DNA from 2 places in the Sphingomonas sp. FW306-05-A genome. Region 2 is predicted to be linked to the other one. Evidence: riboswitches for the same ligand, from Rfam matches in the RefSeq annotation. Region 2 holds a riboswitch; the other holds the start of a gene.
What was found. A riboswitch is a leader RNA that binds a small molecule or an ion and turns the genes downstream of it on or off. The one in region 2 is predicted to bind thiamine pyrophosphate.
Positions count from the first base shown of each region.

Region 1 (4,345 bases), on a different contig from region 2:
GTACTGCTCGGCGGTGTCCGGGTCCAACGACAGGTTGAACTGGTCGCGCCAGCGGAAGTCGAAGCGCGCGCGCGACAGGGCGTCGTCGCGCATCTTGGCCGCCGGGTGGCCCTTCGCGAGATCGGCGGCGTGCGCGGCGAGCTTGTAGGTCACCACGCCGACCTTGACGTCGTCGCGGTCGGGGAGGCCCAGATGCTCCTTGGGCGTGACGTAACAAAGCATCGCGGTGCCGTACCAACCGATCATCGCGGCACCGATTCCGCTGGTGATATGATCGTAGCCCGGCGCAATATCGGTGGTGAGCGGCCCGAGCGTGTAGAACGGCGCCTCGCCGCACACTTCGAGCTGCTTTTCCATATTCTCCTTGATCTTGTGCATCGGCACATGGCCGGGGCCCTCGATCATCACCTGGACGTCGCTCTTCCACGCGCGGTGGGTGAGTTCGCCCAAGGTGTAGAGCTCGCTGAACTGCGCTTCGTCGTTGGCGTCGGCGATCGAGCCGGGGCGGAGACCATCACCGAGCGAATAGGCGATGTCATAGGCCTGCATGATCTCGGTGATCTCGTCGAAGCGTTCGTAGAGGAAGCTCTCCTTGTGGTGCGCGAGGCACCATTTCGCCATGATCGACCCGCCGCGCGAGACGATCCCGGTGACGCGCTTGGCGGTCATCGGTATATAGGCGAGCCGCACGCCCGCGTGGATCGTGAAGTAATCGACGCCCTGTTCGGCCTGCTCGATCAGCGTGTCGCGGAAGATCTCCCAGGTCAGGTCCTCGGCGACGCCGCCGACCTTCTCGAGCGCCTGATAGATCGGCACGGTGCCGATCGGGACGGGCGAATTGCGCAGGATCCATTCGCGCGTGTCGTGAATGTTGCGGCCCGTCGAGAGGTCCATCACCGTGTCCGCGCCCCAGCGGATCGACCAGACCATCTTGTCGACTTCCGCCGCGACGTTCGATGCGACCGCGGAGTTGCCGATGTTGGCGTTGATCTTGACGAGGAAGTTGCGCCCGATCGCCATCGGCTCGGATTCGGGGTGGTTGACGTTGTTGGGGATGATCGCACGGCCGCGCGCGATTTCGTCGCGGACGAATTCTGGGGTGACATAATCGGGGATCGACGCGCCGAACGATTCACCGTCGCGGATCAGTTTCTCCTTCGCCGCCGCGCGACCGAGATTCTCGCGGATCGCGACATATTCCATCTCGGGGGTGATGATTCCGCGGCGCGCGTAATGCATCTGGCTGACGTTCGCGCCTGCCTTGGCGCGAAGCGGACGCTTGATGACGTTGGGATATTGCGGGACGCCCGCCGAGCGATCGGGGCCGGTGAGGCCATTGTCCTCGGGGCGGATTTCGCGCGCGTCATAGGATCCGACGTCGCCGCGCGCGAGGATCCAGTCGCGACGGAGCTGCGGGAGCCCCTGGTTGATGTCGATCTGCGCGCGGGGGTCGGTGTACGGGCCGGACGTGTCGTAGACGCGCAAGGGCGGCTCCAGCGCGGACGGATCAAGCATGATCTCGCGCATCGCGACGCCCGCGCCGGGGATGTTGGCGTGCGGCACATGGATCTTGCGGCTGCCACGGATCGCTCCGGTGGTGACGCCAATTTCGGTGCGGGCAGGAATGTCGGCCATTGTATCGCTCCTCAAATCGGACGAGCGACAACGGAACCCGGGCGTGGACACCGCTCCCTCCCTCCGCCCGTGCTAACGGGATCAGGTTCAAACGGGTCGTAGCTTCAGCTACCTCTCAGCTGCTCTGGCGCAGCCCCCCGGGGAATATTGGTATGTGTACGCGCTCGTTCGCGCGTTGAAAAGAGGCCTCAGCTGGCGGCGCTGGTCTTGATCGTGCCGTTGATGCCCGCGGGGAAGAAGCCCCCGCCGACGACCGCGTTGCGGTTGAGATAGACGACGTTGAGCACCTGCCCCGGCGTGCGGCTGAAGGTGATGCCGTTGGCATCGGTCGGCACGAGGTTGGCCGTCGTGCCGTCGCCGATCCCCTGGTCGAGGTCGCTCGACCCGTCGAGGCTGTCACGTGCGTCGCTGATCGCGTTCGCGCTGGCGCGCAAGGACGGCGTCGCGATCCCCTTGCTGTACAGGACGGTGCGGATCAGCCCGGCGTGGTACGCCTCGGTCGCGAGGATCCCCGCGGCGGCGTCGATCAGCAGGCTCTGCGCGATTAGCGGCGCTGCACCCTTATAGGCGGTGACGCCGACGTCCTCGAAGATGAACGCCGCGAGCAGGAAATTCTCGTCGCTGGCATAGGGGTCGAAGGTGCCGGTCTCGCCAACGAGGCCCGCCGCGCGCGCCGCCAAGGTGAACGCGCCGTTCGCGCCACCGTCGATGTTGATCGCGGGCTGCGCGACGGTCGAGGTGCCGAGCACCGAGCGCAGGAACGCGACGTGCGCGACTTCGTCCGCGGCGATCTCGCGCGCATATTCGCGCACGATCGGATCGGTGAAGGTGACAGCACGCCCGCCGGTTACCGACCCTTGCGTGCCGCTACCGGTCAGCAGCGCAGCGGGAAGCCCCGCGCCCGTCACCGCGAAGCTGTAGAATTGCGCCTCGAGATATTCGAGGTTGAGCGCGAAGTTGAACGTATCCTGGTCCTTCAGCACGTCGGTCGACGCGGGACTGGGGGTCGCGGTCGCGGTTCCGGTCGGCGTGGGGGTCGGGGTGATCGTGCTGTCGGTGTTGGTCGCCCCGCAGGCGGCGAGCAACGCGCCGCCGCCGACCGCGACCGAGGCGGCCCCGGCGCTGCGGAGGAACTGGCGACGGGCGTCGCGGCGGCGATCGCTCGCGTCGATCGCGTGCAGGAGAAGGTCGCTATCGATCACTGGAAACACTCCGGTACGGGCGCGAAAAAGGAAGAAAGCATCGTGCGGGCGTCAGTTGGTGGCGCTGGTGGCGATCGAGCCGTTGACGCCATTGGGGAAGAAGCCCCCCTTCGCGACCGGCAAGGTGCTGAGATACAGGATGTTGAGCACGTTGCCCGTGGCGCGGCCGAACGCGAGGCCATCCTGCGCGGTCGGCACGATGTTGGACGCGGTCAGACCGTTGAGCGCGGGCGCCTGGCTGTTCGCGATCGTCACCGGGGAAATGCCCTGGTCGAAGTCGCTGACCCCGTCGAGCGCGTCGCGCGTGTTCGAGATCGCATCCGCATTGGTGCGCAGGCTCGGGGTCGTCAGACCCTTGGTGTAGAGCACGGTGCGGATGATCGACGCATGATACGCCTCCGCCGCGAGGATGCCGGCGGCGGCCTCGAGATAGACCTTGCTGGTCAGCAGCGACGATGCGCCGCGATAGGCGGTGACGCCGACGTCCTCGAACAGGAACGCCGCCTGGAGGAACGCCTCGTCGCTTGCATAAGGGTCGAAGGCGGCCCCCGCCGCGACGATCTTGGCGGCCTGCGCGGCGACGCTGAAGGCGCTCGTCGCAGTCGAGCCGATGTCGATCGCGGGCTGCGCGACCGCTGCGGTGCCGAGCTGTGCGCGGAGGAAAGTGACGTGCGCGATTTCGTCCTGCGCGATCTCACGCGCATATTGCGCGACGACCGGATCGGTGAAGGTGACTTGCCGCCCGCCGCTGACCGCGCCCTGCGTGGTCGTGCTCGCGCTGCCCGGGGTCAGCAGCGCGTTGGGGAGGCCGGTGCCAAAGGCAGCGAAGGAATAGAATTGCGCCTCGAGATATTCGAGGTTGAGCGCGAAATTGAGGATCGCAGCGTCGTTGTTGCTCGCCTGCGCAAACGCATTGCTGCCGACCGCGACCGCAGTCGCGCCGACCGCGGCGATGGCACCGGCGCCCAGCGCGGTGCGGAAGAACTCGCGCCGTTCGCTGCGGCGTTCTGCTCGCGAATCAAGCCGTTCGATCAGCTGTTGGTCGGTATCGGTCATCGCAGCGAAGCCTTCATCCTGGAAACACGCCAAGCGTTCGGGCTTGCGTGGCACCGTGCGGCGCGCGACGCAAGCCACGAATGGCGCTCCGGCGCGACGGTTGGTCGCGCCGGAGGAGTCGCTGCGGGAGTCGTCGGCTCAGAAGGTGTAGGCGACGCCGGCTGCGCCGACCCACTGGTTACGCGAGCCCGCGATCCGCACGATCGGGGCATCCGCGAAGCTGCCGAGCGTGCGCGAATAGGTGCCGCCCGCGACGACCTTGAAGCCGTGGAGCAAGTCGCCGGTCAGCGAATAGGTTGCCAGACCGCCGACCGAATAGTTCTTCCAGCCCTTGCCGGTGCTGTAGGTCGGCAGGCCGCTGGCGAGGCTCTGCGCCGGCGTGATGCTGAAGTAGGTCGCGCCGTAGCCGCTCTCGACATATTGCGCGGTGCCGAACAGCGCGACCGCGGCCT
Region 1 covers NZ_JBYSXN010000002.1:1,398,849-1,403,193, forward strand. Annotated here, with positions in the region: gene thiC (phosphomethylpyrimidine synthase ThiC) at 1-1,635, opposite strand, end outside; TPP riboswitch at 1,677-1,785, opposite strand; gene AC3WJR_RS15270 (ferritin-like domain-containing protein) at 1,824-2,837, opposite strand; gene AC3WJR_RS15275 (ferritin-like domain-containing protein) at 2,889-3,893, opposite strand; gene AC3WJR_RS15280 (MipA/OmpV family protein) at 4,032-4,345, opposite strand, start outside.
Region 1: it holds a riboswitch for thiamine pyrophosphate, as region 2 does, so the genes downstream of both, thiC (phosphomethylpyrimidine synthase ThiC) here and AC3WJR_RS08155 (TonB-dependent receptor) in region 2, are expected to answer to the same signal.

Region 2 (4,345 bases):
ACCGCTGCCGATGTAATAGGCCGGGGCATAGCCCGAAATCACCGTGCCCCCGCTCCCCACGACATCACGTGCGTTGGTGCTGACCGCCTGCACCCCCGCAAGCACGTGCGGATTGGTCACGTTGATCGCGTTAACGCGCAGATCCGTGCGTTTCCCGTCGATCCAGTCGGCCAGATGAACGCCGACCGACAGGTCGAGCGTCGCATAGCCCGCGATCCGCTCGTCGTTCATGAACGTCGCATATTGGGGTCCGAGATACTTGCCCGCGATGCTGCCGAACAAATGCCCGTCATCATAGGTGCCGCCCGCGCCGAACTGGACGCTCGGGCTGGACACCGCATGCTTGCCGCGCGTGGGGAGGAAATCGCCGCCGACCGGCAGATCATCGTCGATCCGCGCGTGCAGATACTCGCCCGAAAGATAGACGCTGACGCCCTTCGCCGGGCGATAATCGATTTCCGCATCGACTCCGTACGTTGTCTGCCCCCCGGCATTGAGCGTCGAGTTCACCTGCGCGCCGCCGACGTCGATCACCGTCGCCAGTTGCCGGTTGCGGAACTTGTAGTGGAAGGCAGTCGCCGATGCGGACAGATTGGGCCCGATGTAGCGATAGCCAAGCTCCTGCGAGACCGAATATTCGTTCTTCAGCGCGTTCGTCCCGCGGGTAGAAACCACGCCGCCGTCATAGCTGTCGTAGAGCGTGAATTCGTTGGGCGTCCGGAAATTGGTCGTGATGTTGGCGAAAATCTGCTGACGATCGCTCAACGCATAATGGATCGCGGCACGCGGCAAGGCGGCGAAACTGTCCTTGCGGACCCGCGTTTGCGGCCCCGGGAGATAGTTGCGACCATTGCGCAGCAAGTTGACGCCCTTGAAACCGGCGTCGAGCGTCAGGCGCGGGGTGAGCGCGATACTGTCGGCGAGGAAGAAGCCCTTGGTCACCGTGACGGTGCGCTGATTCTCATAAGCGAGCAGGCGGCCATCCGCAGTCTGGATCGCCCTGTCGCGGTATCCCCATCGGTCGGTCGGGTTCCCGTCCGGATCGACATTGGTGTACGTCTGCGTGACCCGGTCCGTCCCGTAATCGAACCAAAGGCCGCCCGTGATCCGGTGCATCCCCGCCTGCAACGTCAGCGTGGTGACATTGCCGGTGCGCATCTGGTCGCCGGTGTAATTGCCGAGCACCGTCGCGACGCCATCCACCGCGCCCGGCAGAACGATCGGCTGCGTCAGTTCCTCATTGCCGAGGAAGTTGCCGGTCGTGGCAAGCTGCGTGCCGTACGGCGAATTGCCGTAGCCGAACTGCAAATAGGTCGTGTTGTCGAGCGTCAGCCGGTCGTTCAGTTTGAGATGCACCGGAGCCGACGCATAAAGGTTACGGAACGGGGCCCGGTAAAGCCGCCAGTAATTGGTGTTTCCCGCGGTGTAGCGCGCATCATAGTTGAACCCGCGCCCCTGGGCCTGCCAGTCGGCGAGTGTCGGGCTGGGATAGCTCGATGCATTGGCGTTGTTGTACGACAGCGCCAGGCTGGCGCGGTTGCCGTCGCCCCAGTCACGCAGCAGCTTGGCGTCGACATGCTGGCGCGTGTCGAAGCCAGCCCCGCGCCAATTGTCCGCGCGTGTGTACGAATAGGAAACGAACGCCTTCACGCCCGTCCGCCCGATCTCACCCGTATCGACCCGTGCGAACACCCGCCGCGCATCGTACGAGCCGAGCGACACGTCGAGCAGTGCTTGCGGCGCGGCCTTGGGGTCGTCGAGCGTCAGCGACAGTAGCCCGCCTGCCCCGCCCACGGTCGGGGAATCAATGTCCACCGACCCTTGCGCCAGGGTGATCGTGCGCAGGTTGCCCGGGTCGGCGAACTGCGACGGATACGCGTAATAATAGCCAATATCGTTCTGCGGCGCGCCTTCCATCAGGACGCCGATCTGATCCTGCCCCAGCCCGCGCAGCGTCAGGCTCGAACTCGTCGACAGGCCGTACGGGTCGCTCGATGCCACATTTGCGCCCGGCAACAGGTTGACGAGCTGGAACGCATTCAGCGTCGGGGCCTGCTTGACGATGAAGTCGGCAGAAATCTCACTCACCGCCTTGGGGGCGGTCTGGTCGGGCAACAGTCCTTCGGGATCGCGGTGTCCGGTGACGCGAATGTCCGCGGTGTCTTCGGTGGTCTGTTGTGCCCATGCGGATGCCGGCACCGTCAGAAGCACCGCCGTCAGCACCAACGCCCTGCGCCGGCTCCTCAACCCATCATACGAAATCATTGCTGGCATTGTCTTACGTCCACTCCACACGGAAGGACGACGGACGTTCCGCCAACCCTCCCTACGCCGGTATCAGCCGGATCAGGTTCAGCGGGTCATGGGCTGCAGCCCACCTCTCAGCCGCGCGTCAGCGGCCCCCCGGGGATAGCGCCTTCTAGGCGATCCGATCGCGTGTGCAAACAGGGATTGATGGCCCCACGGTCGCCCCTCTCCGAGCCGGCACGGACTTTGGCCGGATAGGCGTGGTGATGAAGCCTCTGCGGCCCCACGTCTCGGACGACAACAACAAGACAGCTGGCACTGGCACTATTCGCACAGAACAGGTAGCGTTTGCAGATTAAGGCGTTGCGGGCGGCAAAGGTTGTTGCAATACCTTGGTCAAGATCAGTCGATCGCCAAACAGGGCGGCACGAACACTTCAGGGAGAGCATGATGAAACGCATAGCAGCAGCGTTGTTGATGGCCGGTATTTCGGCCTTCCCGCTTGGTGCGCAGACAGTTGCGCCGTCCATTTCCGAAGACTTCAAGCCGTCATCGCTCAACCAACCCGGACAGCAATACCCGCAGGTGAACTCGCAAGGCTATGCGCGTTTCCGGATCGTCGCGCCGGAGGCTACAGCCGTGAAGGTCAGCCTCGGGTTGGGCGGACGCGGCGGTACCGTTCTTGCCAAGGCACCCGATGGCACCTGGATCGGCACGTCGGAAGGTCCGCTCGACGAAGGCTTTCACTATTACCACGTCACCGTGGATGGCGGCACGTTCAACGACCCAGGCGCGCTGAACTTCTATGGATCGACCCGCTGGGAAAGCGGGATCGAGATACCGGCGCATGATGCCGATTTCTACGCGCTGAAGGACGTGCCGCATGGCCGGGTCGAGCAGATCCTGTTCCCGTCGCCGAGTACGGGCACGCCACGTCGCGCCTTGGTCTACACGCCCCCCGGTTACGGGGACAAGCCGCAGACCCGCTACCCCGTCTTGTACCTCCAGCACGGCTGGGGCGAAGACGAGACCGCATGGAGCAACCAGGGCCATGCAAACCTGATCATGGACAATCTGGTCGCGGAGAAAAAGTCGCTGCCCTTCATCATCGTGATGACCTACGGCATGACGAACGAGATCAAACCCGGCAGCCCGGGCGGGCTTGCGAGCTTCGACATCCGGCCCTTCCAGACGGTGCTGCTGAACGAACTGGTTCCGTATGTCGACCGCACCTACCGGACCGTTGCCGATGCGCGACATCGGGCGATGGCGGGCCTGTCGATGGGCGGCTTCGAGACGAAGCTGATCGCGCCCAAGAACCTCGACACGTTCGCCTATATCGGGCTGTTGAGCGGCGGCACGGTCGGGATGGACGACGTCGGCGCAACGCCGGGGTTCAAGGACAAGGTGAAGTTGGTGTTCGTCAGCTTCGGCAGTCGTGAACTCGAAGGCAACCGCCCGCCCGCGCCCGGCGGCGGCCCCCGCCCCGATCCGCGCGCGAATGCGGCAGCGATCAAGGCCGCCGGGATTAACAGTGCGTTCTACGTTTCGCCCAACACGGCGCACGAGTTCCTGACGTGGCGCCGCAGCTTGCACGAGATGGCCCCGCTGCTGTTCCGGGATTGAGGGTTCGCGCGACAGGCCGGTCAGCGGCGTTGCGATTGGGGTGCCCCCTCTTCTTGCCCCTTCCCTTTAGGGGAGGGGTCGGGGGTGGGGCGGTGCCTCGCAGAGAAGTAGGTCCTGCTGAACTTCCCCACCCCAACCCCTCCCCCGAGGGGGAGGGGCTTTAGTTGCGGTCGGGGTGCCCCCTCTTCTTGCCCCTCCCCTTCAGGGGAGGGGTTGGGGTGGGGCGGTGCCTCGCAGAGAATTGGGTTCTGCTGGACTTCCCACCCCAACCCCTCCCCCGATGGGGAGGGGCTTATGTTGAGGTTGGCGTGATCCCTTCTTCTTGCCCCTCCCCTTCAGGGGAGGGGTCGGGGGTGGGGGCGGTGCCTCGCAGAGAATTGGGTTCTGCTGGACTGCCCCACCCCAACCCCTCCCCCGAGGGGGAGGGGCTTTAGGTACGCCAGATCCCGCCCCCGCATTCTCCCCGCAAGGA
Region 2 covers NZ_JBYSXN010000001.1:1,816,141-1,820,485, forward strand. Annotated here, with positions in the region: gene AC3WJR_RS08155 (TonB-dependent receptor) at 1-2,274, opposite strand, end outside; TPP riboswitch at 2,307-2,416, opposite strand; gene AC3WJR_RS08160 (alpha/beta hydrolase-fold protein) at 2,698-3,873, shown strand.